Regions from separate parts of the Kribbella sp. NBC_01510 genome, predicted to be linked through region 3. Evidence: riboswitches for the same ligand, from Rfam matches in the RefSeq annotation. Region 3 holds a riboswitch; each other region holds the start of a gene.

Region 1 (9,958 bases), 1.5 Mb from region 3:
GCGGATGTTCGCCGGCGGGACCAGCGAGCATTGGGGACCGGCCGTCTTCCACTCCGACGACCTCGGTGCGACCTGGGACGAGCCGCCGGAGGGATCGATCGGATTCCCGGCCGACGCCGACGCCGCACTCGAGCGGGTCTGGCAGATCCAGCCTGGACCGGCCGGTCAGCCGGGTGTCGTGTACGCCGGGACGCAGCCGTCGGCGCTGTGGAAGTCGACCGACGGGGGAGTGACGTTCGAGCTGGTCCGCGGGCTGTGGGACCATCCGCACCGCAAGGAGTGGGGCGCTGGCTTCGGTGGTCAGGCGGTGCACACGGTGCTGCCGCATCCCACCGATCCCGAGCAGGTCAGCGTCGCGATGTCGACCGGTGGGGTCTATCGGACGGCCGACGGCGGCGCGTCGTGGGAGCCGGCGAACCACGGGATCCAGGCGAAGTTCTTCCCCGACCCCTACCCGGAGTTCGGTCAGTGTGTGCACAAGCTGGCCGCGCATCCCGCCGTACCGGAGCGGATGTTCGCGCAGAACCATCACGGCGTCTACCGGTCCGACGACGGTGGGGCGATCTGGAAGTCGATCGCGGACGGGCTGCCGTCGGACTTCGGGTTCCCGATCGCGGTGCATCCGCACGAGCCGGCGACGGTGTACGTCTTCCCGCTGATCGCGGACGCGAACCGGATCCCGACCGAGGCCAAGTGCCGCGTCTACCGCTCTCGCGACGCCGGAGCGACCTGGGAGCCGCTGACGACGGGCCTTCCCGACGTGTCGTATGTCCCGGTCCTGCGTGACGCGCTCACCACCGACACCGCCGACCCGGCCGGTGTGTACGTCGGCACCCGCGACGGCTGCGTCTACGCCAGCGGCGATGCCGGTGACACCTGGGTCGAGGTGGCACGTCACCTGCCGGATGTGCTCACCGTGCGCGCCGCGGTGATCTGATGATCTCCGTCCGCCTGCCGACCGTCCTCCGGCCGTTCGCGGGCGGAGCCGAGTGCGTCGAGGTCGACGGCTCCACCGTCGCCGAGGCCTTCGCCGCCCTCGACCCAGTGCTGCGACGGAGGTTGACCGACGAGCAGGGCGCCGTCCGCCGGCACGTCAACGTCTACCTCCACAACGACAACATCCGCGACCTGGACGGCCCGGGGACGAAGTTGAGCGACGGAGATGAGTTGCTGATCCTGCCTAGCGTCGCGGGCGGTTGACACCGCGCCAAAGGAAGACTGCAGTCCGGGTGACGGGCAGCGATCGGTTGGTGGCGTAGGGGTGTGCCCGGGGGGCGAGGGGTTGTGACGGGCGTCGGGCCCGGCTTACTGTCGGCGGAGGGGTCGACGGCGGGGCCGTCGCCTGGGGGGCACCTGGGGGAGGGGGCCCTGTGCACGCGTTTCTGGATCGTCTCGGCCGGGGGGCCGCACGGTTCCACTGGTTCGTGATCGCAGGCTGGCTGGTGCTGGTCGTCGGATTGTTCGTACTACGGTCCGCGTTCGGCGGCACGTACGTGAACAACTACACGGTCCCGGGCAGTGAGTCGTCGGCCGGACTGAACATCCTGAACAAGGACTTCGCCACCGCCGGCGGCTACTCCGGTTCGATCGTCTTCCACGCGAAGACCGGCACGGTCTCCGAGCAGGCCGACGCGGTGAAGACGTCGATGGCGGCCGTCGCCAAGCTGCCGGACGTGGTCTCGGCCGTCGACCCGCTGGCGACGTCACAGACGGCGTACATCTCCAAGGACGGCAGCATCGTCAACGCTCCGGTCTCCTTCTCGGTGGTGCCGGCGTCGCTCGACAGCAGCTATCTCGACAAACTGGATGCCGCCGTCCAGCCGGCCAGGGCCGCCGGGCTCCAGGTCGAGTATGGCGGAGGCGCCGGCCAGATCGGGAAACAGGCGGACGACACCCTGTCCGAGACCATCGGCCTCGCGCTCGCGCTGTTGTTGCTGTTCCTGATGTTCCGGTCGATCGTCGCGGCCGGACTGCCGCTGATCGCCGCGATCTTCAGCGTCGGCGGCGGGCTGGCCATCCTCGGTCTGCTCGCAGCGGTGAAGGACTTCCCGGTCTCGGCGCCGACGGTCGCCACCCTGCTCGGACTCGGCGTCGCGATCGACTACGGGCTCTTCATGGTGTCGCGCCATCGCGAGCAGCTCGAGGACGGGATCGGAGTCGAGGAATCGGCCGGTCGCACGGAGTCGACGTCCGGCGCGGCCATCCTGGTCGCCGGCGGGACGGTCGTCATCGCGATTCTCGGCCTCTACGTCTCCGGCGTACCGTTCGTCGGCGCGCTCGGTCTGTCCTCGGCCATCGTCGTCGCGGTCACCGTGCTGGCGGCGCTGACCCTCATCCCCGCGATGCTCGGCCTGGCGAAGTTCCTCGTCCTCAACCGCAAGGACCGGCACCATCTGGTGGAGGAGCGGGAGCTCGAGGCCGGGCTCCCGAACGAGCAGGCCGTGGCCGAGCACCGGGCGGAGGAGCGCGAGCAACGCGACCTCAAGCACGAGCAGAGCCCGTTCGCCCGCTGGGGACGCAAGGTGAGCGACCGGCCGTGGCCGTACGGCATCGCCGCCACCCTCGTGCTGCTCGTCCTGGCCATACCACTGCTGTCGATGAACCTTGGCCAGCTCGACGCCGGCACCGATCCGGCGGCGGACTCGAGCCGGAAAGCGTACGACCTGGTCGCCCAAGGGTTCGGCCCGGGTGCCAACGGTCCGCTGACGGTCGTCGTACAGCTCCCGTCCGAGAGCTCGACCGACAAGCAGACCTTGCTGACCGGCCTCACGTCCACGCTGCAGAAAACCGCCGGAGTGGCCGCCGTCCAACCGGCGACCATGAACAGCGCCGGTACGACGGCGATCATCACCGTCATCCCGACCACGTCACCGTCGTCGGCGGAGACCGAGGATCTGGTCAACCGGATCCGCGACGACGTACTCGCGGGCCAGCAGGAGCCGACCTTCGTCGTCGGCACGACCGCCGGGTACGTCGACTTCACCGAGAAGGTGGCCGGGCGGATGCTGTGGCTGATCGGCGCCGTGGTGCTGCTCGCGTTCCTACTGCTCACCGTGGCGTTCCGCTCGCTGCTGATCGGGGTCAAGGCCGCGATCCTCAACCTGTTGTCGGTCGGCGCCGCGTACGGCGTCATCGTCGCGGTCTTCCAGTGGGGCTGGGGATCCTCCCTGGTCGGGATCGACGAGAAGGTGCCGATCCCGTCGTTCGTGCCGATGCTGATGTTCGCGATCGTGTTCGGGCTGTCGATGGACTACGAGGTGTTCCTGCTGTCCCGCGTGCACGAGGCCTGGATCGCGACGAACGACAGCCATCGCGCCGTGGCGATCGGGATCGGCGCGACCGCTCGGGTGATCACGACCGCGGCGGCGATCATGATCGTGGTCTTCCTGAGCTTCGTCCTCGACGACGACCCGACGGTGAAGATGCTGGCGGTCGGCATGGCCGTCGCCGTCCTGATCGACGCCAGCATCGTCCGGATGGTTCTGGTCCCGTCCGTCATGACGCTGCTCGGCGACCGGGCCTGGTGGCTGCCGGACTGGCTCGACCGCATCATTCCCGACATCCAGCTGGAAGGCGGTCCGCAGCCGGCCCCGGCCGAGCGCGAGCCACCCAAGGTCGACGTCGCCTGATCAGTGCCGGAACAGCCGGACGCCGGTCGGCGACCAGCTGATGCCGCGCACGGCGCACGCCTGTGCGACCTCGTCCGACCGGATGGACCCGCCCGGCTCGGCGATATGCGCGACGCCGTACCGGTGCGCTTCCTCGACGTTGTCGACGAAGGGGAGCGCACCGTCGGACACCATCGCCACATCCGCGAGCGCTTCGGTCGAACGGCGGTCCCACCACGCGGCAGCCTTCTCGCCGGCGAGTCGGGTGCAGTCCACCCGCGACTGCTGCCCGGCGCCGACGCCGATCGTCATGCCGTCCTTGACCATCGCGACCGTGTTCGACTGCGTGTACCGCACCACGATCAGCCCGAGCAGGAGATCCCGGGCCGCCGCGTCCGGCACCGCGGGATCCAGCAGCTCACGAGTCAGCGGTACGTCGTCCCGCCGCTGTGTCAACCGCAGTCCGTAAAGCTCGCGAACCTCCTCCGCCGGCGGCTCGAACGCCGGATCCGCCTCCAACACCAGAAAGCTCCCACGCTTCTTCGCCGCCAACGTCCCGACCACGCCCTCGTCGTACCCGGACGCGATGATCCCGTCCGACACGACACGCTTGAGCACCCCGGCGAGCTCCGCGTCGACCGGATGCGAGACGGCAACGAAGTCGCCGTACGACGACTTGGGATCGGCATCGCGAGCACGCAGGTAGGCGCCGGCCACGCTGTCCCCCAGCGCCGCCCCAGCAGGAGACACATGCTTGTAGGACGCCGCCGCCGGAACGCCGAAGGCACCGGACGCCTCGCGGACGAGCTGCCAACCGGTCAGCGCATCCAGGACGTTGACGTACGACGGAACGCCCGAGACGACTGCGAACGGGGAGCCGCCGAGAGCCGTCATCGTGGCGGGCTGGTGGGGATTCATGCCGTAGCGCATCAGAAACCTCCGAAACGAGAGCCGGAGGCACCCAGGCGGACGACGCCTTGTCCACAACCCGCTCCCCGGTGGTACTCCACCCTCGCCAGTCGCGGTCGACCAACACTTTAGACCGTATGTAGGAACTGCTTCTCGAGTTGGGGGTAGTTGCTGGCCGGGACCTCGCTCGCGCAATCGTGGGTTACCGAACGCGGTTGTGGTGTTCGGCCTTTCCGACAGGTGTGAGGAGGTCCCGGTGTTTTCTGAGCGTACGAGTGTTGGTCTGGATGTGCACGCACGGTCGGTTGCTGCAGCGGCGATCGACGGGCAGACCGGTGAGGTGTTCAAGGCGCGGTTGACGCCGTCGCACGCGGAGGTGCTGGAGTGGATCGGCAGGCTGCCGGGCCCATGCGCTGTCGTGTATGAGTCCGGGCCCACCGGGTTCGGTCTGGCTCGTGCAGTGATCGCGGCGGGGCTGCGGTGCGAGGTGGCGGCGTCGTCGAAGCTGCAGCGGCCCGCGGGCGATCGAGTGAAGACCGACGCGCGGGACGCGCTGCATCTGGCCCGGTTGCTGCGGCTGGACGAGGTCGTGCCGGTGCGGATCCCGGGCCCGGCCGAGGAGGCCGCGCGTGACCTGGTCCGGGCCCGGGAGGCCTCCCGGCAGGATCTGATGCGGGCCCGGCATCGGGTGTCGAAGCTGCTGCTGCGGCACGGGATCGTGTATTCAGGCGGTAAGGCGTGGACCGAGCTGCACGACCGGTGGCTGCGCCAGCAGTGCTTCGACTCGGTCCCGACCCGGATCGCGTTCGATGATGCCTACGAGACGGTCGTGCTGACCACGGCTCGCCGTGCCCGGTTGGACGAGAAGATCAACACGCTAGCCGGGGACAGCGAGTTCACCGCGGTGACGCGGCGGCTGGCGTGTCTGCGGGGCATCTCCACGCTGACCGGGTTCGCGCTCGCCGTCGAGATCGGCGACTGGCAACGGTTCACCGGCGCGAGCATCGGCGCCTACGTCGGGCTGGTGCCCAGCGAACACTCCTCTGGGCAGAGCCGCGTGCTGGGCGCGATCACCAAGACCGGCAACGCCCACGTGCGGCGGCTGCTGGTCGAGGCCGCCTGGCATCACCGCACCACCTACACCCCCGGCGTGGTGCTGCGACGCCGCTGGGACCAGGCCCCGGCCGCGGCCCGGGCCCGCGGTCATGCCGGCAACCAGCGCCTGCACGCCCGCTGGGTCGACCTGAACCTGCGCAAGAAACGACCGGTGATCGCCAACGTCGCCGTCGCCCGCGAACTGGCCGGCTGGTGCTGGTCGCTGGCGGTGATCCCCGACTGAAACGTGCCCTAACCCGAGCCCCCGTTGGGAGTGGAGATCCGAGGAACCGGCAGCGCGAGGAGCAACGCGCCCCCGAGGCTATGAGCAGCCCGAATGCCACAAGGGCCATTCTGGCCACGCTCGTCCTTAGACCCGCGCTACGCTCCAGCCGAACACACGGTCCTGCAGGTAACCAACCCGCGCATATCAGCCTTGACCACGCGTCGTGCAACGACACGCTGACCTCGGCCTCCACCCCCAGCGGGCCCCCCTTCCCCGCAACGCCGCACAGCATGACGTCGTCCTCGCCGGCGTCAAGGCCAAGCCCTGCCGGGTGGCCTACGGCCAGCCTTGACACCGACTGCGGGCGGCCATCCAGGCGGCAACCACGGCGGGGAAACCCTTCCCTCGTCCTGCCCCGACATCAGGACCGACTCCCCACGCCCACTTGACAAACAGGCCCTACATATCAGCATGACGTCGTCCTCGCCGGCGTCAAGGCCAAGCCCTGCCGGGTGGCCTACGGCCAGCCTTGACACCGACTGCGGGCGGCCATCCAGGCGGCAACCACGGCGGGGAAACCCTTCCCTCGTCCTGCCCCGACATCAGGACCGACTCCCCACGCCCACTTGACAAACAGGCCCTACATATCAGCCCGGATCCGTGAACCGGTCCGGCGCTCGTCCCGTGATCTCGCTCCGCCGCAGCCCACCGCGCAACTTCCGGGGGATATCCCGTCCTGTTGTGGGTTCTCCCTCGGTGCACGCGGGGAGAACCCACAACGGCAGGGGATAACCGGCTCTTCTGACGTATCCGTGGGTGGCTCGTTCGCCTCCTTCGCGTCCCCGGCAGTCGGCCTTGTTCTGTCGGTTGCCGCCGGGGGGCGGGGAGGATCTCGTCCCGGATCCCGGATCGGGTGGGAGATCCTCCCCAGCCTGCCCCGGCCGCCCGCGGGTCTTGGCCTGGGCGGACGTGGGGCACTCACCAAACCCGGTCGTCAGCCGCCGACTGCTCGCGGCCGAGCGGGGCCTGTCTGGCATCGCGCTGCTTGGTGAGTGCTGCAGGTCCGGTCCGCGGCGCGGCATCGCCCAACCCACCACCGCCGGGCGGGCTGTGGCGGACTTCCAGGCCATCACAATCACCCAGAGGCCGCGATCATCCGTGGCAGGCCATCGTCCCCGCCACGTTGTGATGGCCTGGCGATCCGGTCGACGGCACGAGCAACACCCACCGAACCAACCGAAGCGCCGGATTTCCCATCCCGTTGTGGGTTCTCCCTTGGTGGACGAGGGGAGAACCCACGACGGCAGCGGACAACCCATGAAGTGGACGCCATCGCGGGGGATCGGACCGGTCAGCATCCACGGATCCAAACTCAGTCGCGCCAGACTCCGGTCCAGTCGTAGAGCGCAGCGGTGGTCGCGTACTCGCGGAGGTACGCAATGCGGCCCTGGTCGAGTCGTGCGATCGTGGCGCCGTCGAAGGCGCCGGGTTCGCCCTTCCACGTGCACTCGAAGCGCCACTCGACGATCAGCGTGTCGCCGGCCGCCGCCGATGACGTGATCTCCCAGGCGTCGACGGTGCCGCCGGCGCCGAACCAGGCGTTCATCCACTGCTCGACCCGCGCCTTGCCCCGATAGACCGGCCCATACGACTCGATCACCACGCAGTCGTCGGTCAACGTGTCCAGAACCGCCGCGATGTCGTGCCGCCGCCACCCGTCGACGTACGCCTCGAGTCGGGTGCGACCGCTGTCGGTCGGCGGGTGACTGATTCCGGTCATGTCGGCCTCCTGTCACGGCAGTCTCGTGACCGCGCCGGGTGGGATCGGATACCAAAGGTCACGACGCACCTGATCGGTGCCTATGGCAAGACGTCCGCACCTGATCGGTGCCTACAGCAAGGATGGTGTACCCGGTGGGGTTTCCACGATCTTTACCGATACCGGCGCTGCTGGCCAGCGGCGCCCTGGCGCTGTCCGGGCTGACTGCTCCAGTCACCGCTACCGCGGCGCCGACAGTTGGCGCGCCGGTCGTCGAGCCGGCCCCCGTACTCAGGAGCCCCGCCACAGTGACGTTGCTGACCGGCGAGCACGTCACGCTGCGGCCCGGCCCGGACGGGAAGCCGCAGGTCGACGTCCGGTCCCGCGACGGTGGGTCCGCGGTCGGGTACGCCGTACGTAACGACCACGGCCGGATCAGCGTGATCCCGCACGACGTCGCGAGCCTGGTTCCCGGCGTACTCGACCCTGCCCTGTTCGACGTGACCGGCCTCGTCGAGATGGGGTACGACGACGCGCACCGCGCGGACCTGCCCGTGATCGTGCGGGAGAGTTCCGGCGCGCGGACGATGGCAAACGCCGGATTCACCCCGAGCCGCACGCTGGCCAGCATCGGTGCGACTGCGGGCCGGATCGAGAAGTCCTGGGCGACAGCGTTCGGATCGGCCCTGACGGCCGCCCGGTCCGCCCTGCCGGCCAAGATCTGGCTGGACACAGCCCTGCATGGTGACCCTGTGCCTGAGTCGGCGCCCGGGACCGGCAGATCGACGAGCAAGACGCCGCCGAGTAGCGGTTCCAAGGCCGCAGCGGCACCGCTGGACCCATACCTGGAGCAGGTGCAGGCGCCGACCGCGTGGCGCCGCGGCCTCGACGGTCACGGCGTGAAGGTCGCGATCCTCGACTCCGGCATCGACACCGGCCACCCGGCACTCGAGGGCAAGGTGACGGCCACCGAGGACTTCACCGGCGAAGGCCCGCAGGACGACTTCGGTCGCGGCACCCAGATCGCGTCGCTGGTGGCCGGCAACGGCGCCGGGTCCGACGGCGCCCGGAAGGGCATCGCACCCGGAGCCGAACTGATCTCCGGCAAGATCCTCAACGCGGCCGGCGAGGGCACCGTGTCCGAGCTGATCGCGGCGATGGAGTGGGCCGTCGGGCAGCACGCTGACCTGGTCAACGTCAGCCTTGGCGCCCGCGCCCCGTTCCAGGGCGACGACCTGCTGGCCGACGCGGTCGACCGGCTGACGGCGCAGAGCGGTGCGCTGTTCGTGGTCGCGGCCGGCGACGACGGGGACTTCTACGCCACACCGTTCTCGGTCGAGACGCCGGGTACGGCTGACTCCGCGTTGACAGTGGGTGCGCTCGATCCGGCCGGCAACCGGGCCCGGTTCACCAGCATGGGCCCGACGTACTCCTGGCGGCAGAAGCCGGAGATCGCCGCGCCCGGCACCGGCATCCTGGGCGCCCGGGCCGGTGCGCGCGACGGCGACCTGTACGCCATGGGCTTGGGTACGTCCCGGTCCACGCCGCTGGTGACCGGCTCGGCCGCGTTGCTGCTCCAGCAGCACCCGGAGCTGACCTGGCAGCAACTGAAGGCGCGGTTGAGCAGCAGTGCTGTCGACAGCACCGGCGTCTTCACGGGGTGGTTCGGCAGCGGCAGGGTGAACCTGGACGTCGCGACGTCCCCGACCGGCCTGGTGCCGAACGTCGGCGTGATCGACTACGCGGCGATCCGCCACCCTGACGACTCGCCGCAGAAGCGCACTCTGACGCTGACGAATCCCAGTGCCGAGCCGGTCACGCTCACATTCGCCGACCAGGAGGTGACCATCTGGAACAAGCAGGCCCCAGGGTCTGCGGTGACCGTGTCACCGGCCACCCTGACCGTGCCCGCCGGTGGGACCGCCGACGCCACGGTGACCTTCGACCCGACCGGCCTGAGCGACGTCGTCGGGCAGTGGAACTCGATTGTCGACAACATCTGGGAGGGTGCGCTCGACGTCATCGACAGCGCCGGGAAACGGCGCCTCCGGCTGGCCCTGAACGCCTACGACGAGCCGCCGATGTACGACGCCTCGGTCCTGGTGCTCGACCGCAACGGCAAGCCGGTCTCCGGTGGCTACGTCAACGTCTTCAACAGCACCGACGGTCACTACAACCAGATCCTCCTGGACGACCAGGGTCGCGGAACCGCCCGAATTACGCCCGGGGTGCACATGGCGTACGGCTTCGTACCGACAGGCGACACGATGACGTTTGCCGTCGAGTCGAACGTCACCGTGACCCGGAACACGTCGTTCACACTGGACGCCCGTCAGGCGGTCCAGGTGAAGGCTCCTGTCG
Region 2 (9,958 bases), 640 kb from region 3:
AGGTGGACCTGGTAGCCCGGCACCTGCTTGCCGTCGGCATCCATCACCAACTGGCCCTTCAGGCCGATGTCGGCGACCTGGATCCGGGCGCAGGAGTTCGGGCAGCCGTTCACGTTCACGGTGATCGGTACGTCGAGCTCCGGGATCCGCTCCTCCAGCTCGTCGATCAGCTGGGCCGCCTTCGCCTTGGTCTCGACGATCGCGAGCTTGCAGAACTCGATGCCGGTGCAGGCCATCGTGTTCCGCCGCCAGGCCGACGGGTTCGCCTGGAACCCGAGCGCGTCGAGGCCGGCGATCAGCGAGTCGACCTGCGCCTCCTCGACGTCGAGCACGAGCAGCTTCTGCTGCGCTGTCGTCCGGATCCGGTTCGACCCGTGCGCCGCGACCACGTCGGCGACCTTGGCGAGCGACGTACCCGACACGCGTCCGACGATCGGCGCGACGCCGACGAAGTACTTGCCGTCCTTCTGCTTGTGTACGCCGATGTGATCGCCCTGTACGGAGGGCACCTCGGGCGCGGGTCCGTCGATCAGCTTCCGCTTGAGGTACTTCGTTTCGAGAACTTCCCTGAACTTCTCGACGCCCCAGTCCGCGACCAGGAACTTCAGCCGGGCCCGGGTCCGCAACCGCCGGTAGCCGTAGTCGCGGAAGATGCTGGTGACACCCCACCAGGCCTCGTGCACCTCTTCGAGCGGGATCCACGCGCCGAGCCGCTGCGCGAGCATCGGGTTCGTCGACAGCCCGCCGCCGACCCACAGGTCGAAGCCGGGCCCGTGCTCGGGGTGCACCACGCCGACGAAGGCGATGTCGTTCACTTCCGGTACGACGTCGTGCGACGGGTGACCGGTGAGCGCGGTCTTGAACTTCCGCGGCAGGTTGGAGAACTCGGTCGAGCCGATGTACTTCTCGACGATGTCGTCGATGGCCGGGGTCGGGTCGATGATCTCGTCCGCGGCGATCCCGGCGACCGGGCTGGCGATCACGACGCGCGGTACGTCGCCGCAGGCCTCGGTGGTGTAGAGCCCGACAGCCTCCAGCTTCTGCCAGATCGCCGGCACGTCCTCGATCCGGATCCAGTGCAGCTGGATGTTCTGCCGATCGGTGATGTCGGCGGTGTCGCGCGCGTACTCGGTGGAGATCTCCGCGATCACCCGCAGCTGCTCGGTGCTGAGCTGGCCGCCCTCGACCCGGACCCGCATCATGAAGTAGCGGTCGTCCAGCTCCTCGGGCTCCAGCGTCGCCGTCTTGCCGCCGTCGATGCCGGGCTTGCGCTGGGTGTAGAGGCCCCACCAGCGGAACCGGCCACGCAGGTCGGCCGGGTCGATCGAGTCGAAGCCGCGGTGCGCGTAGACATTCTCGATCCGGGCCCGGACGTTCAGGCCGTCGTCGTTCTTCTTGTTCTCTTCGTTCTTGTTCAACGGCTCGCGATAGCCGAGCGCCCACTGGCCCTCGCCTTTGCCCTTGCGCGGGCGGGCGGGCTTACGGGGAGCAGCAGGAGGAGACGTGACGCCAGTCATCCGGAGGGGTGTCCTTGTCCTCGTGACAGGTGCTCACCGAGGGCGGCGGGATCGAAGCGTCGTCGATTCGATGCGTTCCGCGCGGTGCGCACCCAGCGGTGATCGGGGGTGATCAGGGGCCGTCGTCGGGCCCGGCGGGGTGGCTGTCAGAACATCGAAGGACAACAGATGGCGCTGCGCATCCGCCCGAGGTCGACATGAATCCGACCTACGAGGTGAGTGGAGCGGGCAGCGAGCATGCTCACAAGCGTCAGTCCCAGAGCCGGACATTGCAACTGTCAATCCTGCATCGTGAGACCGGATCTCACGATACGGCTATCTCTACAAGTCTGGTGGAGATTGCTTCGCGCTCGGACCCTGTTCCACAAGAACTCTTGTACAAGAGCTCTTGTGCAATTTATGGTGGCTCGCATGACCCCCGCGAACCGGCGCCCGGCCGACCCCTCGGTGATCGCCGCCATCCACCATCCGCTGCGCCGACGGCTGATCGACCTGCTCGGCGTCGAGGGCCCCGCGACCGCCTCACAACTGGCCGGACGCACCGGCGAACTGGTCGGCAATATCAGTCATCACCTGAAGGTGCTGGCGGTCGCCGGAGTGATCGAGGAGGCGCCGGAGCTGGCCAAGGATCGCCGGGAGCGCTGGTGGCGCAGCGCCCGGTCGTCGTGGACCTGGTCGGTCGCTGACGCGGGCGGCGAACCGGCCCGTGAGCTGATTGCAACCGTTTCCGAGGAGAGGAATGTCACGTACCACGCGGACAAGGTCCGGCAGTGGTTCGAGGCCCGGCACGAGTACGGCGAGGAGTGGGTCCGGGCTGCGTTCGCGACCGACAGTTGGCTGACGCTGACGCCGGAGCGGCTGACCGAGTTGTCGGACCGGATCCGGGACCTGATCCAGGAGTACTACGAGGATCCGTCGGACGACTCGTCCGCGGTGCCGGTGTACGTGTTCGCGCACGGCGTGCCGGCCCGGCCATGACCGGCGCCGCGGCGGTCGCGGACACGACCGGCATCCCGCCGCTGGGCCGGGATCGCCGGGTGCACGCGTGGATCCTGTCGGGAGCGGTCTCGGAGGCCGGCGACGTGGCCTGGTACGTCGGCCTCGCGTGGAGTGCGGCACAAGTCGCCTCGCCCGCCGGTGCCGGTCTGGTGATGGGCATCGGTGCGCTGCCGAGGGCCCTGATCCTGCTGTTCGGCGGCGCGCTCGCCGATCGGCTCGACGCCCGGCGCACGATGATCGCCGCCAACCTCGGCCGGATCGTCGTACTCGTCGCCGCCGCGCTCGTCGTCGCTGCGGCCGGGGTGTCGATGGCTCTGCTGCTGACGGTCGCGATCCTTTTCGGCGCCGTGGACGCGCTCTACAACCCTGCGTCGGGCACGCTGCCGCGCCGGATGGTCCGCTCCGACGACCTCGTTCGGTTGGCCGCAACCCGGCAGTTGGCCAACCGGCTGGCGGTGTTCGTTGGTGCTCCCCTCGGCGGCCTACTGGTCGCGCAGGGCGGTCTGGTCGCGGTAATGGTCGCCGATGCGATCTCGTTCGGGGTCATCGCCGTGGCGCTGGCGTTCGTCGTCCGGCCGCGCTTCCCACGGCCGGCGCCCAGTGGGCACTCGATCCGGCGCGACCTGTCCGCGGGCTTCGGTTACCTCCGGCGCGATCGGATCGCCCGGACCCTGGTCATCGCGTTCTTCGGGCTGAACCTGTGTGTCGGACCGGTGCTGGCCGTCGGCCTGGTTCAGCGTGTCCATCTGGACGGCTGGGGCTCGGCGGCGCTCGGGTGGTTCCAGGCGTGCTCCGGGATCAGTGCCGCGGTCGGCGCGGTGGTTGCCCTGCGCTGGAAGCCGCGGTTGCCCGCCCGTGCCGGACTGCTGCTGCTCATCGTGCAGGCGGCCGGATGCGTGATGATCGGGCTGGTGCCGCGGGCCGGCGTGTTCGTCGCGATGGCGATGATCGGATTCACCGCCGGACTCGCCTCGGCCTTCCTGTCCGGCGCCTTCCAGCAGACCATCGAACCGGCGTTCCTCGGGCGGACGTCGAGCATCGTCAGCCTGTCCGACGACGGCCTGATGCCCATCGCCATGACCGGGTTCGGCGCGCTGATCTCGCTGACCGACGTCGCCGTGGCCTGTGCGCTGCTCGGGACCGCATTCGCAGTACTGATGGTGTGGTCCGCCTCGCGCTTGCGGGGCTGAAGTCTGCACTCGGGGCGCGAACGCGTGGGGTGTGTCGTTCATGGTCGGCGTCGGGCGGAACGCCGAGCGGTGCCCGCATCACCAGATCGCGAACATCACCGGGAACGTACTCACTCCGTGTTCACCGGCCACGGCTCGCGGTACGTCGACGACGTACGGTCCTGGCAGGCCTCGGAGCCCGCCGACGACTTCGCCGCCATCGCCGTCTACGCACCGACCCGCTGACGCTAAGCTCACCTGGTGCTTCAGGTCGACTGGGACAACGTACGCGAGTTCACCCTCGCGCCCCGCGTCGCTGGGGCTGCGTGACCGCGGCGTCGATCGCCGCTCAGGTGCGATCCGGCGAGCGGACTGCACTCGAGGTGATCGACCAAGCGCTCGAGGCTGCACTGCGCCTCGACCCGCTGCTCCATTTCGTCGACGAGTTGGACGTCGTTGGCGCCCGCGCAGCAGCCGAACGACTCGAGCCCACCGGTCCGTTCGCGGGTGTCCCGTTCTTCATCAAGGCAAGGACGCCGGACAACTCGCCGATTATCAGCCGGCTCGTGGCGGCCGGCGCGATCCCGATCGGTACGGCGACGCGCGCCAGACCCGGCGCGGTGTCGCAGACCTTCGGATGGAACGGCCAGGACTACACCCGCAACCCGTGGGACTTGTCGCGATCGCCAGGTGGCTCGACCGCTGGTGGTGCGGCGGCGGTCGCGGCCGGCGTCGTACCGCTGGCAACTGGTGGAGACTCCGGCGGCTCACTGCGGATCCCGGCCGCGTTCTGCGGAGTGGTCAGCTTCAAAGGCACGTATGGCCGCATCCCGCGCCCGGTCGGTCGCGCCCTCGGCGGGCTCACCACCGCCGGCTTCATCGGCGCCGATCTCGACGACGTGATCGTGGCGACGAGCATCGCCAGCGGTCCACACCGCCTGGACCCGACCGCGCTGCCGGCGTGGCCGGTCCCGACAGTTCACGATCGTTCGTGGCGGATTGCGTATCGCTCCACCCTCGGCTGTCATCTGGCGGACCCTGCGGTCGACCACGTGATCCGCGAGCGGCTGACTCACGCCGGCGTCACCGTGGTCGACGTACCGCTCGAGCTTCTCCCGACTGATGAGGCGTGGCCTGTGCTGTCGGGTCTGGATGCCGGCCGCGGTGCGGAAGCGGCCGCGGCGAACCGGGCTCGCGAGGTGCGCGACAACAACAACACCGCGCTCGCCGATCTCTTCGCCGAAGTGGATGCCCTGATCACCCCGACCACGCTGACTGTTGCGCACGGCTACGACCAGCACGAGTCCAGCATCGTCACCGGCGACCCGTGCTGGACCTTCAATGTGACCGGGCACCCCGCGGTCAGCGTCCCTGCCGGTCTGGCGGACGGATTGCCTGTGGGTGTTCAGGTTGTGGCGCCGCATGGATCGGACGACGTCGCGCTCGCGGTGGCACGGCGGATGCAGGTTGTCCTGCCGCCACCACCGATCCGCTGACGGGTCTCAGCGCGGGTGCTCCGACCGCCAGTGCTTGATCATCTGGTCGAGGTCGGTCTTGATGAAGGCGAAGAAGTCGGCGGCTTCGGTGAGGCGGTGGCCGACGGGGGAGTCGGGGCCGAAGAGGTCGGCGCCGGCGCGGCTGCTGGCCTCCCATTCGCCGAGGGCGTCGTTGCGGCGTTCGAGGATCGCGGCGAAGACGTCGTCGCGGATCCGGTAGTGGTCCTTGCGGGACCCGGGCAGCCGCTCGCGGGAGATGAACGACACCTGGAGCAGTTGCCGGACCGCACCGGAGACCGCGGGCTGGCTGATCTTGAGCGACTCGGCCAACTCCGCGGCGGTCATCGTGCCGGTCGGGCTGACCAGCATCCGGCCCATCACCCGGGCCGACATCGTCGGGACGCCGCTGTTGGCCAGCACGCCGGCGAAGCGCTCGACGAACTGGCTGATCTCTTCCGGGCTCGGTTCCTGCGCCATGGTTGAAGCTTACAATAATTTGATATATCGCAACTATCACAAACTTTTGATAATTTGAATCATGACCTCGACCTCCCACGCCGAACGGCCGACGCTGACCGGCGCGCGCCGCTTCGGAGTACTCATCGCGCTCTGCCTCGCCGTCCTCGTCCTCGGCCTGGACACGACCGTGCTCAACGTCGCACTGCCGACGCTGGCGTCCGACCTCGACGCCTCCACCAGCCAGTTGCAGTGGATGGCGAACAGCTACAACCTCGTCCTCGCGGCCCTCCTGTTGCCCGCCGGTCTCCTCGGCGACCGGTACGGGCGGCGCAAGATCATCGCGATCGCGCTCACCCTGTTCGGCGCCGCCTCGCTCGCCTGCGGCCTGGCCGACTCGGCCGAGGGCCTGATCGCCGCTCGGGCGTTCCTGGGCGTCGGTGCGGCGATGATCGTTCCGGTGGCGCTGTCGCTGATCACCGTGCTCTTCCGCACCGAGGAGGACCGGAAGAAAGCGATCGGGTTCTTCGTCGTTGCCAACAGCATCGGTATGCCGCTCGGCCCGATCGTCGGCGGACTGCTGCTCGACCACGCCGGCTGGCAGTGGATCTTCTTCATGAACGTCCCGATCGCGTTGATTGCGGCCCTTGCGGTCACGCTGCTCGTCCCAGAGACCCGAAGCTCGCGGCGACCGGCCATCGACTGGCTCGGCATCGTGCTCTCCAGTGCTGGTCTGGCGTGCTTGGTGTACGGCGTGACCAAGGCCGGCGAGACGTCGTGGACCGATAGTGTCACTGTGCTGTTCCTCGGACTGGCCGTCGTACTGATCGCCGGGTTCCTGTTCTGGCAGCGGCGGACCACGCGGCCGTTGATCGAGCTGCGGTTGTTCCGCGAGAAGACATTCACCGGCGGCGCGGTGCTGCTCACGGTGTCGGTGTTCGCGATCTTCGGGTTGCTGTTCACGATGCCGCAGTACTTCCAAGGCATCAACGGATCGGACGCGCTGCACACCGGGCTCAAGTTGCTGCCGTTCATCGGCGGGATGACGCTCGGCGCGAAGGTGGCCGAGCCGGTGGAGGAGAAGGCCGGAACCCGGCTGGTGGTGATGGCCGGGTTCGTGGTGATGGCCGTCGGGTTCGTGCTCGGGGCCTTCACGGAGCTCGGCACCGGGTACGGGTACACCGCGATCTGGTTCGTGGTGGTCGGCTTCGGTCTCGGGTGTTCGATGCCTCAGGCAATGAACGCGGCGTTGGGTGTGCTCGACCCGGAGCGGGCCGGGACCGGATCCGGTCTGCTGCAGGCGTTCCGCCAGGTCGGCGGCACGGTCGGTGTCGCGGTTCTCGGCACGGTGCTGAACTCGGTCTACCGCGCAGGAGTCGACACGACCGGACTGCCCGCGCAGGCCGCGGATGCGATCGAGAAGGGGCTTGGTGGCGGGCTCGCCGTTGCGGCCAAGTCGGGCTCCGCCGACCTGCTGAGCGATGTCCGGGACGCGTTCATGACCAGTCTCAACACCACCATGTGGGTGTCGGCGGGAATCGCAGTCGCAGGCGCCGTACTCGCCGCCGTGTTGATGCCACAACGGCGTGCGCCCGCTCCCAACAGTGTGGAAGCGGGCGCTGCGCGAGTCAGCTGAGCTCGAGGCCCGGGTACAGCGGGTGCTTGTCGAGCAGTTCGGACGAGGCGGCCTTGGTCTTGTCCGCAACGCCATCGGCGAGCACGTACTTCGCCTTGGACGGGGCACCGGCCGACGTCGTGGTCGGCGTCGTGGCGGAGATGACGTCGACGATGAGCTCGGCGACCCGGTCGAACTCGTCGCCGCCGAAACCACGGGTGGTCAGCGCCGGCGTGCCGATCCGGACACCCGACGTGTACCAGGCGCCGTTCGGGTCGCGCGGTACGGCGTTCCGGTTGGTCACGATGCCGGCGTCGAGCAGCGCGGACTCGGCCTGCCGGCCGGTGATGCCGTACGACGAGACGTCGAGCAGCACGAGGTGGTTCTCGGTGCCGTCCGTCACGAGCTTCACGCCACGCTTCATCAGGCCCTCGGCCAGCGTGACTGCGTTGTCGGCGACCGCCTGCGCGTACACCTGGAACGACGGCTGCCGGGCCTCGGCCAGCGCGACCGCCTTTGCCGCCATCGTCTGGCTCAGCGGACCACCCAGCACCATCGGACAACCGCGGTCGACGGAGTCGGCGTACTCGGGCTGGCACAGCACCATGCCGCCGCGCGGGCCGCGCAGCGACTTGTGCGTGGTGGTCGTGGTGACGTGCGCGTGCGGGATCGGGTCGAAGTCGCCGGTGAACACCTTGCCCGCGACCAGGCCGGCGAAGTGGGCCATGTCGACCATCAGCGTCGCGCCGACCTCGTCGGCGATCTCGCGCATCTTCGCGAAGTTCACCTTCCGTGGGTACGCCGAGTAGCCGGCGATCAGGATCAGCGGCTTGAACTCGCGCGCCTTGCGGGCAACCTCGTCGTAGTCGAGCAGCCCGGTCTCCGGGTCGGTGCCGTAGGAGTGCTGGTTGAACATCTTGCCGGAGATGTTCGGCCGGAAGCCGTGGGTCAGGTGACCGCCGGCGTCCAGCGACATGCCGAGCATCTTCTGGTCGCCGAGCGCCTTGCGGAGCTTGGTCCAGTCCTCGTCGGACAAGTCGTTGACGTGCTTGGCGCCCGCCTCGGCCAGCGCCGGGGACTCGATCCGCTGGGCCAGGATCGCCCAGAAGGCGACCAGGTTCGCGTCGATGCCGGAGTGCGGCTGGACGTAGGCGTGCGGTGCGCCGAACAGGGCCTCGGCGTGGTCGGCCGCGGCCTGCTCGACGGTGTCGACGTTCTGGCAGCCGGCGTAGAAGCGGTGCCCGATGGTGCCCTCGGCGTACTTGTCCGAGAGCCAGTTGCCCATCGTGAGCAGGGTGGCGGGGGAGGCGTAGTTCTCGCTCGCGATCAGCTTCAGCGACGAGCGCTGGTCGGCCAGTTCGGCCTTGATCGCGCCGGCGATCGTGGGTTCCACCGCGCCGATCACCTCGAGCGCGTTGCGGTACGCGGCCGATGCGGCGGCGGCATCGAAGGGTTGAGTCATCGTTGTCTCTCCTGCGGTTGCAGTGGGTCGAAGGCACCCAGGCGCACGGTGCCGACGGTCTTCGCTCCCCGGTGGTTCTCCACCTCAGCGCGCCAGTCGCGACCCGCTCACCCTATCGCGTACACACCCTTCTCTTGCGGCTTGTGTCCGAAGAACCGTGGCCTGTAACCCTCGGATCTTCGGACGCAACGCGATCAGAGGGCGCGGGCGAGGATCGGGGTGAAGGGAGTGGTGCGGGGGAGGGTGCCGAAGACGCCGGCCCAGTCGCCGGCCAGCCTGGACGCGACGAAGGCGTCGGCGACCTCGGGTGCCGAGTGCCGGACGAGCAGGGACGCCTGGAGGCAGACGGCCATCCGGGCGGCGAGGCGGCGTGCGCCGGCCTCCGCCTCGGACACATCGGCAAGCGTTTCCAGTACGTCGTTCACGGCGGCATCGAGGCGGTCGTCCGCACCCCGTGCCGCGCCGACCTCGAGCAGCCACGCGTCGAGCGACTCCGGCCTTCTGAGCGCACGGAGGACGTCGAGCGCATTGACGTTCCCCGATCCTTCCCAGATCGAGTTCAGCGGCGACTCGCGGAACAGGAGGGGAAGGCCGGACTCCTCGACGAACCCGTTACCACCCAAGCACTCCAGCGCCTCCGCCACCATGAAAGGCGTTCGCTTGCACACCCAGAACTTCGCCAACGGCAGCCCGATCCGCCGGAACGCTGCGGCCTGCTCGTCTCCACCGACCGACGCGTCGGCCGCAGCCGCAAGCCGCATCCCCAGCGCGGTTGCCGCCTCACTCTCCAGGGCCAGGTCGGCCAGGACGTTCTGCATCGCGGGCTTGTCGGCGAGGAGCCCGCCGAAGGCCGAGCGGTGGCGGGTGTGCCAGCTGGCTTCGACGAGCGCTCGTCGTTGGAGGGCGGCGGAGCCGAGGACGCAGTCGAGGCGGGTGGCGGCAACCATTTCGATGATGGTGCGGACGCCGGCGCCCTCGTCGCCGAGGCGGTAGCCGATCGTGCCGTGGAACTCGACCTCGCTGGACGCGTTCGACCGGTTCCCGAGCTTGTCCTTCAACCGTTGCAGCGCGAACGCGTTCCGGTTGCCATCGGCAAGCACCCGCGGCACGACGAAGCAACTCAGTCCGTCCGGCGCCTGCGCGAGTACGAGGAAGACATCGACCTGCGGCGCCGAGCAGAACCACTTGTGACCGTTCAGCTGGTATTCACCGTCCGGTCCGGTCGGCGTCGCGGTGGTGAGGTT
Region 3 (9,958 bases):
CTCAGCGCAACAGTCCCGAAGCATCACCCACCCGGTACGGCGCGTAGGTCTCTGCATAGATGCGGATTCGTCCTGCCAGCACCGAACTGGGGATCACATACATGCTGCCGTCGCCCAGCACGATGAAGAACAGATCGATATCGTCCGGGTCGTACGGCATCTTGCTTGCCGACTTGTCCAGCACGTACGGCCGCCGTCCGATCTCGACACCCCAGTGCCCCTTGGCATCGGGGCGAGCGCTGCTCTTGACCTGCACGCGCTGCACGCCCTTCCTCGTAGTCACCAGCAGGTCATACACCTCGGGCTCGATCGGCAACGCCACCGAGCAGCCCCGCAAGGTGAGCCAGGCCATCGCCATCGCAGGCGCCGCAGTTCGCAGCAGCTCAGGACGCACAGGCTGATCGAACACCTCACCTGACAGTGACCGCGGCTCGGACGGCCTCAGATTGGTGCAGTCCAGGCCGAGCCGAACCGCATGCCCCTTGATCCGAACCCGGGTCTCGGTGCCGTCGCTGACGCCCAGCCCGGCAAATACATCCGCCCAGCAGGTGGCGTCGCGCATCACTGCACGCAGCTCTCGGTCAGACCACCGACGTTGGCCCGTGAAGTGGGCGGTGTCCAATTCAAGCCGGTCCGCATGTCGTTTGAGCACACGGATTGTGCCTGCGGACGTGCCGTTCAATCCCAGTGCGCGAGCGACCGCGCGCCACGAGTGGTTCTCCTCTACTGCCTGACGTAGCTGCAGATCGTCCCAGGTGCGCCTGTCCCCCGATGTCTTCATGGAAGAAACCTAAAGAGGGGCACCGACAGAATCGGTGCCCCTCTTGGGTCGGGCTGACAGGATTTGAACCTGCGGTCTTCTGGCCCCCAGCCAGACGCGTTACCAAACTACGCCACAGCCCGATGCCCGCCTCCGAAGAGCCGAGCGGGGTAAACCTTACCGCATCTTGTGGAGTGGTCTTAACCGGGTTCCAGGTCGGCGGGTCAGCGCTTCTTGTTCTTTTGGCGGGCTCGGATCTGGACGTGGACGGGGCTGCCGACGAAGCCGAAGTCCTCGCGGAGGCGGCGTTCGATGAAGCGCTGGTACGACGCCTCGATCTGGCCGGAGGTGAAGATCGCGAACGTCGGCGGCATCGTCGTCGCCTGGGTGCCGAACAGGATCTTCGGCTGTTTGCCGGACCGGACCGGGTGTGGGTGCGCCGCGACCAGGCGGCCGAGGAACGCGTTCAGCTGGCCGGTCGGGACGCGGGTCTGCCAGCCGTCCAGCGCGGCCTCGATGGCCGGGACCAGCTTCTCCATGTGCCGGCCGGTGAGGGCGCTGATGTTCACCCGTGGCGCCCAGCGGAACTGCACCAGGTCGCGGTCGATCTCGCGCTCCAGGTAGTACCGCCGGTCCTCGTCGACCAGATCCCACTTGTTGTAGGCGATCACGAGCGCCTTGCCGGCTTCCTCGACCGCGCTCATGATCCGCAGGTCCTGCTCGGTCATCGGCTCGGACGCGTCGATCACGACCACGACAACCTCGGCCCGCTCGATCGCCGCGTTGGTCCGCAGCGAGGCGTAGTACTCGTGCCCCTGGGCGCTCTTCACCTTGCGGCGGATGCCGGCGGTGTCGATGAACCGCCACTCCTTGCCGGCCAGCGTGATCAGCTCGTCCACCGGGTCGACCGTCGTACCGGCGACGTCGCTGACGACGACGCGGTCCTCCTTGGCGACCTTGTTCAGCAGGGAGGACTTGCCGACGTTCGGCTTGCCGACGATCGCGACCCGGCGTGGGCCGCCGGTCTCGGGGTCGCGCTCCGGCGGCGCCTCGGGCAGGGCTGCCAGTACGGCGTCGAGCATGTCACCGGTGCCGCGGCCGTGCATCGCCGAGACCGGGAACGGCTCACCGATGCCGAGGCTCCACAGGTTCATCGCCTCGGCCTCGACCCGCTGGTCGTCGACCTTGTTCGCCGCGAGCACGACCGGCTTCCCGGACTTCCGCAGTACCCGTACGACGGCCTCGTCCGCATCCGTGATCCCGACCGTCGCGTCGACCACGAACAGCACCGCGTCGGCCGCGTTGATCGCGACCTCGGCCTGCGCCGCGACCAGGGCCGCCATCCCGACCGCGTCCGGGTCCCAGCCGCCGGTGTCGACGACCGTGAAGCCGCGGCCGGCCCAGTTGGCGTCGTACGAGACACGGTCCCGGGTCACGCCCGGGGTGTCCTCGACGACGGCCTCGCGGCGGCCGATGATGCGGTTGACCAGCGTGGACTTGCCCACGTTCGGCCGGCCGACGATCGCGAGCACGGGCAGCGGCCCGGTGTCCTCACGGTCGTGCGTAGGCTCGGCGAAGTCGTAGCCGGTGGGCAGATCAGTCATCAGGGTCCTTCTTGTCTGGCGCGCCCGGGAGGGGGTGGCCGGTGGCTTCGACGGCCGCCCTCACATGGGCTCGCAGCACGTCGCCGATCTGGTCGGCAACCGCGCGTACGTCGGAATGCCTCCTGGGAAAGGGTACGCGCTCCACCGTGAACGGCTCGCCATAGACCACATCGACCCGGCTCCCGGCCGGTGGGAAACCCTCCACGTCGCCGCGCGGCAGCCTGGTCCCGAGCAGGGCCACCGGCAGGATCGGCGCACCCGTCACCATGGCCAGATACGCCACGCCGGTCCGGATCCGGCTGAAGTCGCCCGGACCGCGAGTGCCCTCGGGGTAGATGTTCAGCACCCGGCCGTCGCGGAGCACCTTGATCGACTGCCGGACCGCGAGGACGTCGTACGCCGATCGGTCGACCGGGATCTGCCCGATCCGCCGGAGAATCCTCCCCTGGAGCCCGCCGAACACCTCGATCTTGCCGAGCTGGTGCAGCATCCGGGGCGCGATCGCCCCGAGCAGCGGCCCGTCGAGCAGGCTCAGATGGTTCGGAGTCATCAGCACCGGACCGGTCCGCGGGAACCGGTCCTCGTCGTGAATGGTCAGCTTGTACTTGCGCCGGAAGTACGGCTTGGCGACCGTGCGCATCGGCAGCGCGAGCCGGTACGGCAGCCGAGGCAGATCGTCGGTGCGTGGCAACTCCAGGTGCCCGGTCAGCTCCGCGGTCATGCGGCGATGCGCTCTGTCATGACTTCGGCCCTCTCGGGGCGGCCTCGGCCTCCTTCGCGAGACGGCTGATCACGTCGATGACCTCCTCCAGGGACAGATGCGTCGAATCGATGGTGACCGCGCCGTCGGACGCGACCAGGAACTCCGACACGGTCGCGTCGTCGGCGTCCCGGCGGACGATCTGGTCGCGGAGCTGCTCGGCGGTCACCGCCCCGGCCGCCAGCTCGGCGCCGCGGCGCGCCATCCGGGCGTCCTGGTCGGCGGTGAGCAGCACCTTGAGCTCGGAGTCGGTCGCGACCACGGTGGCGATGTCGCGGCCCTCGACCACGATCCCGCCGGTCGGCTGGGCGTCGTCGATGATCTCCCGCTGGCGCCGGATCAGCTCCTTGCGGACGTCCAGGTTGGTGGCGATCTTGGAGACCGTCTCGCTGATCCGCGGCTCCCGGATCGCGGTCGTCACGTCGGTCCCGTCGGCGATCACGAACTGGTTCGCCGGGTCGATGCTGACCTCGAGGCGCAGCTCCCGGGACCGCTGCGCGACCGCCGCGGTGTCGTCCAGATCGAGTCCGTGCTCCAGCGCCGACCAGGTCACCGCCCGGTACGTCGCTCCGGTGTCCAGGTAGCGCAGCCCCAGCCGGCTGGCGACGCCTCGCGCGGTGCTCGACTTACCGGAGCCGCTCGGGCCGTCCACAGCGATGATCATGCCCCGAAGATTACCTGTGGCGGGGGACATTCCACCGATCAGGACCGGCTACCGGTGGACGACCCAGCCGCGCTCGGTCAGTACGTCGACCAACTGGTCGACCGAACCGGGTTTGACCGCCAGCTCGACCTCACCGACGGGACGGCCCGGACTGTGGTCGATCCGCAGGTCCTCGACGTTCGCGCCGGACTCGGCCGCGTCCGCGAACAACCGGGCCAGCTGCCCCGGCCGGTCGGGGATGGTCACCAGAACGGTCACCAGGTCGATGTGCGGCGTACCGTGCTTGCCCGGCACCCGGACCGCACCGGAAACGCCCTGCCCGAGGATCGAGGTCAGCTCCTCCGCCGCCTCTTCCTTGCCCAAGGCAACGAGTAGGCGGTCGAGCTCGCCGCGGATCTGCTCCAGCAGACCCGTCAGGGCGGTCGAGTTCGCGGACACGATCTGGGTCCACAGCTTGGGGTCGCCGGCCGCGATCCGGGTCACGTCCCGGACGCCCTGGCCGGACAGCTGCAGGTGCGAGGTCGGCGCGTCGGCGAGCGTGCCCGCGGCGAGCGCCGACATCAGGTGCGGTAGGTGTGACACCCGGGCGACGCCGAGGTCGTGGTCCTCGACAGACAGCTCGACGGTCCGGGCTCCGGCCGCCTCGGCCAGCCGCCGTACCAGCTCGATCGCCTCGGGCGAGCTGGTGTCGTGCGGAGTGATCGCCCAGGTCGCGCCGTCGAAGAGGTCCGCGCGGGCGGCGAGTGGCCCGTTCCGCTCGGAGCCGGCCATCGGGTGGCTGCCGACGTACCGGCTGAGGTCACCGGTGAGCTTGCCCGCGTCGGCGAGGGGCTTCGACTTCACGCTGGCGGCATCGGTGACGACCGCGTCGGTCTGCTCCAGTTGCTCGGCGATTACCGCGCCGACGTGATCCGGCGGTACGGCGACCACCACGAGCTGCGGCTCGATCTGGACCAGCCGCGAACCCGCGCCGATCCGCTCGGCCATCAGCGCGTTGTCCGGATCGGCGTCGACGAGCTCCACCACGACACCCAACCGCGCCAGCGCCAGGCCGATCGACGTACCGATGAGTCCGGTGCCGACGATCCGAACCGGACCGCGCAGCTCGGTCATGGGGCCTCCCGCCCTGGACTGAGGAGCGTAGGGAGCGAAGCGACTGAAGCGACGAGGGAAGGGCGGGAGTCACAGCCCCATGACCGCGCCGGCGCCGGAGGCCCGGCCAAAAGCACAGTCACTGGGCGCCCGTCAGGTCTGGACGGAGAGCTACCGCGCCGTGCAGGTAGACGTGCTGGATCTTCTCCCGGGAACGCGGGGTCTCGGTGTGCACCATCAGCCGGACCACGCGCGGCAGGGCGTGCGGGACGGCGATCTCCTGCATGCACATCAGCGGTACGTCGGTCAGCCCGATCTGGCGGCCGGCCACGGCGGGAAACTCCGAGTGCAGATCCGGCGTGACGGTGAACAGGATGCTGATCAGATCCTCGTTCTCCAGATCGTTCGCCTCCAGGACCGCCCGCACCAGCTCCGCGGACCGCTCGAGCAGATGCTCGCGCTCGTCCACGTCGAGCTGGGTGGCACCCCGGATCGCCCGTACCGCCACGTCTTCGCCTCCTTGGTCGTCTGTCTCCAACCCTAGAGCAGAGTGGTCAGAGGGTGGACAGCCGTCTCGGATAGTGCCGCCTCGAGCAGCGTCCGGGCCACCGGAAGCAGCCCGGCCTCCCGGACCGGCGCGAGCGGATCGGTCAGTTGCCGACGACGCCGGAACGATCCCGGCGGTTGGCCGTACGTGAGGGAGAAGCGGCGGGAGAAGTGGTACGGATTGCTGTAGCCGCAGTCGGACGCGATCTCGGCGATCGTCGCGTTGGTGCGCAGGAGCGCGGTCGCGGCCCGGGCCAGCCGGATCAGATCCAGGGCGTACGCCGGTCCGCAGGCGTACCGCTCCCGGAAGAGCCGGTGCAGGTGCCCTGCCGACAGGTTCGCCGCAGCGGCCAACTCCGGGACGGAGATGATTCGCGGGCCGCTCCTCGCCCACACGGTCGCAACATGGTCGACCAGGCGGCGGACAGCAACCGGCATCTCCTCGCGCGACTGACCGGCCGGAGCGCTGAGGAAGACCTCCAGCATCGTCGCCACCAGCCGGTCACTGTGTCCCCGGACCGACGATGACGGTACGCCGGCAAGGTCCAGCAGGTAGGTGCACAGCCCGTCCAGCAGGCTCGGATCGGACTGGGATCGCACCGACGGCCAACTCGACGGATCGCCGAGTCCGCCGAAGTCCTCGATCTGGAAGTGCACGTACGCGTGTCGCGACGAGCGATCGCAGTCCCAGATATAAGCATCCCGGTTCCCGCGCCGAGCCAATGCCACGGTGCCCGGGCGAAGGTCCTCCTCCACGGTCGCCTGCCGGAGGCCGGCATCGTCGTACACCTCGGTCCGCCACCGCGCCGAACCGCTCAGGATCCACAGCAGTTCGTAGTTCGGCAGCGTGCGTGGGCCATAGGTTGCCCCGGGCGGATAGTCCGCGACCTGGACCACGGAGTTCACGCTGATCACCGGGGGTCGCGAGGTCACGAACAGATAGTAATGCGCACGCCCGCGACATTGGCCGGGCCTGGTCTGCTCTGAGACCGTGAAGCCGGTCATCGCCCCCAAAGGCCGGATGGAGCATCAGATGCAGTCTGTCACCGCCGTACACAGCTTCGCCGAGGTCACCGACGAGTTGGTCGAGTCGTTCCGGCGGGACGGCTTCGTCGTCCTCGATCAGGCCGTGTCGCCCGACCAGGTCACCGCGCTCCATGCCGCGGCCGAGGCTCTGTGCCGCGGTGACCTGGGCGTCATCGACGGAGGTCCAGCCGCCGAGCCGACAGCGGATGTCCTGCGCAAGTACCTGTGCATCCACCAACCACACAAGGTGTCCGACGTGGCACTCGCGGCGTTACGGGCGCCACGGGTGGTCGCGGCGCTGACCGCGGTGATCGGGCCGAACGTCAAGGCCATGCAATCGATGCTGTTCATCAAGCCCGAGGGGAAGCCGGGCCAGGCATGGCACCAGGACGAGTTCTTCATTCCGACCAGGGACCGCTCGCTGACCGCGGTGTGGATCGCGCTCGACGATGCCACCGTGGAGAACGGCTGCCTGTGGGTTCTGCCGGGCTCCCACCGCCGCGGTGTCATCTACCCCGACCGGGAGCAGGACGATCTCCGCTTCGACTGCACGGTGGAGGCGTTCGACTTCCCGTACACCGACGACGATGCCGTCCCGGTCGAGGTGCCCGCGGGTTCAGCGGTGATCTTCAACGGTTATCTGCTGCACCGATCACTGCCGAACACCGGCCGGCACGGACTCCGCCGGGCGCTCGCCAACCACTACATGAGCGCGGAGTCGCTGCTCCCCTGGCAGTCCGTGCCACCTGGAGTCCACGTCGGCAAGCACGACTACCGCGACATCGTGATGGTGGCCGGGACCGATCCGTACGCCTACAAGGGCATCGACGATCTCGCTCGCCCGCACTCCCGGCGGGACAAGGACGGCGGGTGCGACCGCTGACTCAGCCCGCCTGAGCCTCGGCGGCGTCGACGGCCTGCTCCAGCAGGAGGGCGATCGTCATCGGTCCGACGCCGCCCGGGACCGGCGTGATCAGGCGGGCGACCTGGGCCGCCTCCTCGAAATGCACGTCGCCGATGTTGCCCTCGTTGTACCCGGCGTCGACCACGACCGCTCCCGGCTTCAGCCAGTCGCCGCGGACGAAGTTCGGCTTGCCGACCGCCGCCACCACGATGTCCGCGGTCCGGACGATCTCCGGCAGGCCGACGGTCCGCGAGTGCGTGTAGGTGACGGTCGCGTTCGATGCCAGCAGCAACATCCCGACCGGCTTGCCGAGAATCGGGCTGCGGCCGATCACGACCGCGTGCGCGCCGGCGATCGGTACGTCGTACGCCTCGAGCAGGCGCATGATCCCGCCGGGCGTCGCGGACCGGAACCCGGGATCGCCGAACGCCATCGCGGCGAACGACCGCATCGTCACGCCGTCGACATCCTTGGCCGGATCGATCGCCTCGAACGCGGCCCGCTCGTCGATCTGCGCCGGCACCGGGTGCTGCAGCAGGATCCCGTGCACCGCCGGGTCGCTGGAGAGCTTGTGAATCTCGGTGACCAGTTCGTCGGTGGTCGTCTCCGCGGGCAGTACGACGCTCCGCGACGCGATGCCGGCCTTCTTCGACCGGTTCTGCTTCATCCGCACGTACGTCGCCGACGCGGGGTCATCGCCCACCAGCACCGTCGCCAGACACGGCTGCACGCCGGTCTTCTCCTGCAGGGCCTTCGCCCTGGCGGCGGCGTGAGCCACGATCTCCGCGGCGAGGTGGGTCCCGGTCATCAGTTCGGCGGTGGTCATGCGCGCACTCCTTCGGGCGTCGACAACAGGTCAGATGCCCAGGCGCGCGGCGCAGCCGGATCTCCGGCAGGCCGTTCCCCGGTGGTTACCCACCTCAACGCCAGTCGCGGCCCACCGGTCAGGATACCCGGGCGGTCACCTCGGCGATGAACGTGTCGGCGACACCGTCGCCGATGCGGGGGTAGGTCTGGGAGTGCGGGAGGCGGATGTCGCGGATCTCCTCGGCCTGGGTGACCAGGTGGTTGATCTGGGCCTGGCTGGTGGCGACGTCCGAGCTGTTGCCCTCGGCTCCTGCTTCGAGGACGCGGAGGGCCTCGCGGAGCGCCTGACCCCAGTAGAAGCTCGCGTCGAGCCAGGCATCGGTCTCGTCGGCGAAGGACGGGTCGGACACTCCAGCGCGGATCTGCGCCGGAGCGTTCTCGATCGCCTCGAAGTACGGCTCGAGCTCCGCGATCGCGCCGGCCAGGTCGCCGCCCTCCCAGGTCGCCCAGAATTCGGCGATCTTCGCGGCCAGCACCGGCGCGTTCGCCAGGTGCAGCTTCCCGTCGTAGGTCGTCAGATCGGCGAAGACTTCGAGCGCGGCGATCGTCTCCGGGTCGCCGGAGGCCCGCTCGGCGATCGCGCGACGCCACGACGCCTGCTGGTCGTACGTCGCCGGATTCCAGCCGAACTCCGCGAACGAGTAGAGCGCGAGCTTGCTGGCCCCGGCCTGGTTCATCGGGTTCGAGATCACGCCGACGACCTGGTCGGCCAGGCCGGGCTCGCGGTTGCTGTAGTCCGCGAGCAGGATCCGGCCGTGCGCGTAGTCGTTGACCGGATAGTTGTCCCAGATCAGGATGTCGTGCCCGAACACCGCCTTCGCCTCGGCCGCTTGTGCGCTCGTGATCGAGTGCGGGACGACACCGATCCCGGTCCAGTGCACGACGACCGCGCTGTCCAACTGCTCCCGGAGCGCCTGCTTGTACGGCGACTCGGTCACGTCGTAGTACTCAGTCGGCACCATCTGCAGCGGGGCGAGATCCGGTTTGGTCGCCACCCACTCGCGCTGGATCCGGTTCAGCAGGTCGCTCTGCGCCCTCCCGGCCCCGCCACCACCGGCGCCGTACTTCTCCTCGTCCTCGGCGCAGTGCCACTTCTCGTACTCGATGTCGTCCAGTGGCACGTTGAACGCCCGCGCGCCGAGCTCGTAGAGCGCCTCGAACTTGGCGATCAGCGCCTGGAACTCGGTGTCGTCGGTGTAGCGGATCGAGAGGCCGGGCGAGAGCGCGAAGGTGAAGTCGACCTTGTTCCGCAGCGAGCGCTCGATCAGCTCGCCGAGCTCGGCCAGCTTGTCGGCCGGGTACGGGTCGCGCCACTGCTCGCGGTGGTACAGGTCGTCCTTCGGGGCGTACTGGTACGTGTTCATCCGGTGCGCGCCGAGGTAGTCCAGGTGGTCGAGCCGGTCCGCGTGCGACCACGGCGTACCGTAGAAGCCTTCGATCGAGCCGCGGTACCGCATCGTCGGCCAGTCGCGGATCTCCACGCCGTCCAGGTGGTTGCCCTGGACAAGTTGTGCGAAGGTCTGCGCGGCATAGAAAGTACCGCGCCCGTCGACGCCCTCGAGCACGACCTGATTGCTCCCGACGGCAACGACGTACCCCTCGGCCGGCAGCCCTTCAGCGGTCTGCACGTCGAGGCCGCCTCCGCCCAACCGGATCGTGACGGCCGCTTCTCCGTCGATGATCGTCTGTACGCCGGCGCGCGTCAGGGTCTCGCGGACGACGCGCTCGGCGTCCG

What was found. Region 3 has a riboswitch for ZMP and ZTP ahead of OG558_RS35225 (bifunctional 5,10-methylenetetrahydrofolate dehydrogenase/5,10-methenyltetrahydrofolate cyclohydrolase). Riboswitches for the same ligand answer to the same signal wherever they lie in the genome.
Region 1: another riboswitch for ZMP and ZTP. It lies ahead of OG558_RS42210 (5-aminoimidazole-4-carboxamide ribonucleotide transformylase); the one in region 3 lies ahead of OG558_RS35225 (bifunctional 5,10-methylenetetrahydrofolate dehydrogenase/5,10-methenyltetrahydrofolate cyclohydrolase).
Region 2: another riboswitch for ZMP and ZTP. It lies ahead of OG558_RS32175 (glycine hydroxymethyltransferase); the one in region 3 lies ahead of OG558_RS35225 (bifunctional 5,10-methylenetetrahydrofolate dehydrogenase/5,10-methenyltetrahydrofolate cyclohydrolase).

The regions. Positions count from the first base shown of each region.
Region 1 covers NZ_CP109418.1:8,645,647-8,655,604, reverse strand. The annotation lists gene OG558_RS42225 (WD40/YVTN/BNR-like repeat-containing protein) at 1-937, shown strand, start outside; gene OG558_RS42220 (MoaD/ThiS family protein) at 937-1,200, shown strand; gene OG558_RS42215 (MMPL family transporter) at 1,371-3,629, shown strand; gene OG558_RS42210 (5-aminoimidazole-4-carboxamide ribonucleotide transformylase) at 3,630-4,595, opposite strand; ZMP/ZTP riboswitch at 4,561-4,641, opposite strand; gene OG558_RS42205 (IS110 family transposase) at 4,774-5,856, shown strand; gene OG558_RS42200 (nuclear transport factor 2 family protein) at 7,211-7,618, opposite strand; gene OG558_RS42195 (S8 family peptidase) at 7,753-9,958, shown strand, end outside.
Region 2 covers NZ_CP109418.1:6,490,900-6,500,857, forward strand. The annotation lists gene OG558_RS32145 (nitrite/sulfite reductase) at 1-1,517, opposite strand, end outside; gene OG558_RS32150 (ArsR/SmtB family transcription factor) at 1,929-2,495, shown strand; gene OG558_RS32155 (MFS transporter) at 2,492-3,706, shown strand; gene OG558_RS32160 (amidase) at 4,012-5,181, shown strand; gene OG558_RS32165 (GbsR/MarR family transcriptional regulator) at 5,188-5,658, opposite strand; gene OG558_RS32170 (DHA2 family efflux MFS transporter permease subunit) at 5,720-7,273, shown strand; gene OG558_RS32175 (glycine hydroxymethyltransferase) at 7,266-8,714, opposite strand; ZMP/ZTP riboswitch at 8,743-8,822, opposite strand; gene OG558_RS32180 (acyl-CoA dehydrogenase family protein) at 8,909-9,958, opposite strand, start outside.
Region 3 covers NZ_CP109418.1:7,126,659-7,136,616, forward strand. The annotation lists gene OG558_RS35180 (group I intron-associated PD-(D/E)XK endonuclease) at 2-781, opposite strand; tRNA gene OG558_RS35185 (tRNA-Pro) at 830-903, opposite strand; gene der (ribosome biogenesis GTPase Der) at 985-2,364, opposite strand; gene OG558_RS35195 (lysophospholipid acyltransferase family protein) at 2,357-3,085, opposite strand; gene cmk ((d)CMP kinase) at 3,102-3,788, opposite strand; gene OG558_RS35205 (prephenate dehydrogenase) at 3,837-4,901, opposite strand; gene aroH (chorismate mutase) at 5,020-5,388, opposite strand; gene OG558_RS35215 (helix-turn-helix domain-containing protein) at 5,421-6,359, opposite strand; gene OG558_RS35220 (phytanoyl-CoA dioxygenase family protein) at 6,460-7,335, shown strand; gene OG558_RS35225 (bifunctional 5,10-methylenetetrahydrofolate dehydrogenase/5,10-methenyltetrahydrofolate cyclohydrolase) at 7,337-8,182, opposite strand; ZMP/ZTP riboswitch at 8,212-8,300, opposite strand; gene OG558_RS35230 (beta-N-acetylglucosaminidase domain-containing protein) at 8,301-9,958, opposite strand, start outside.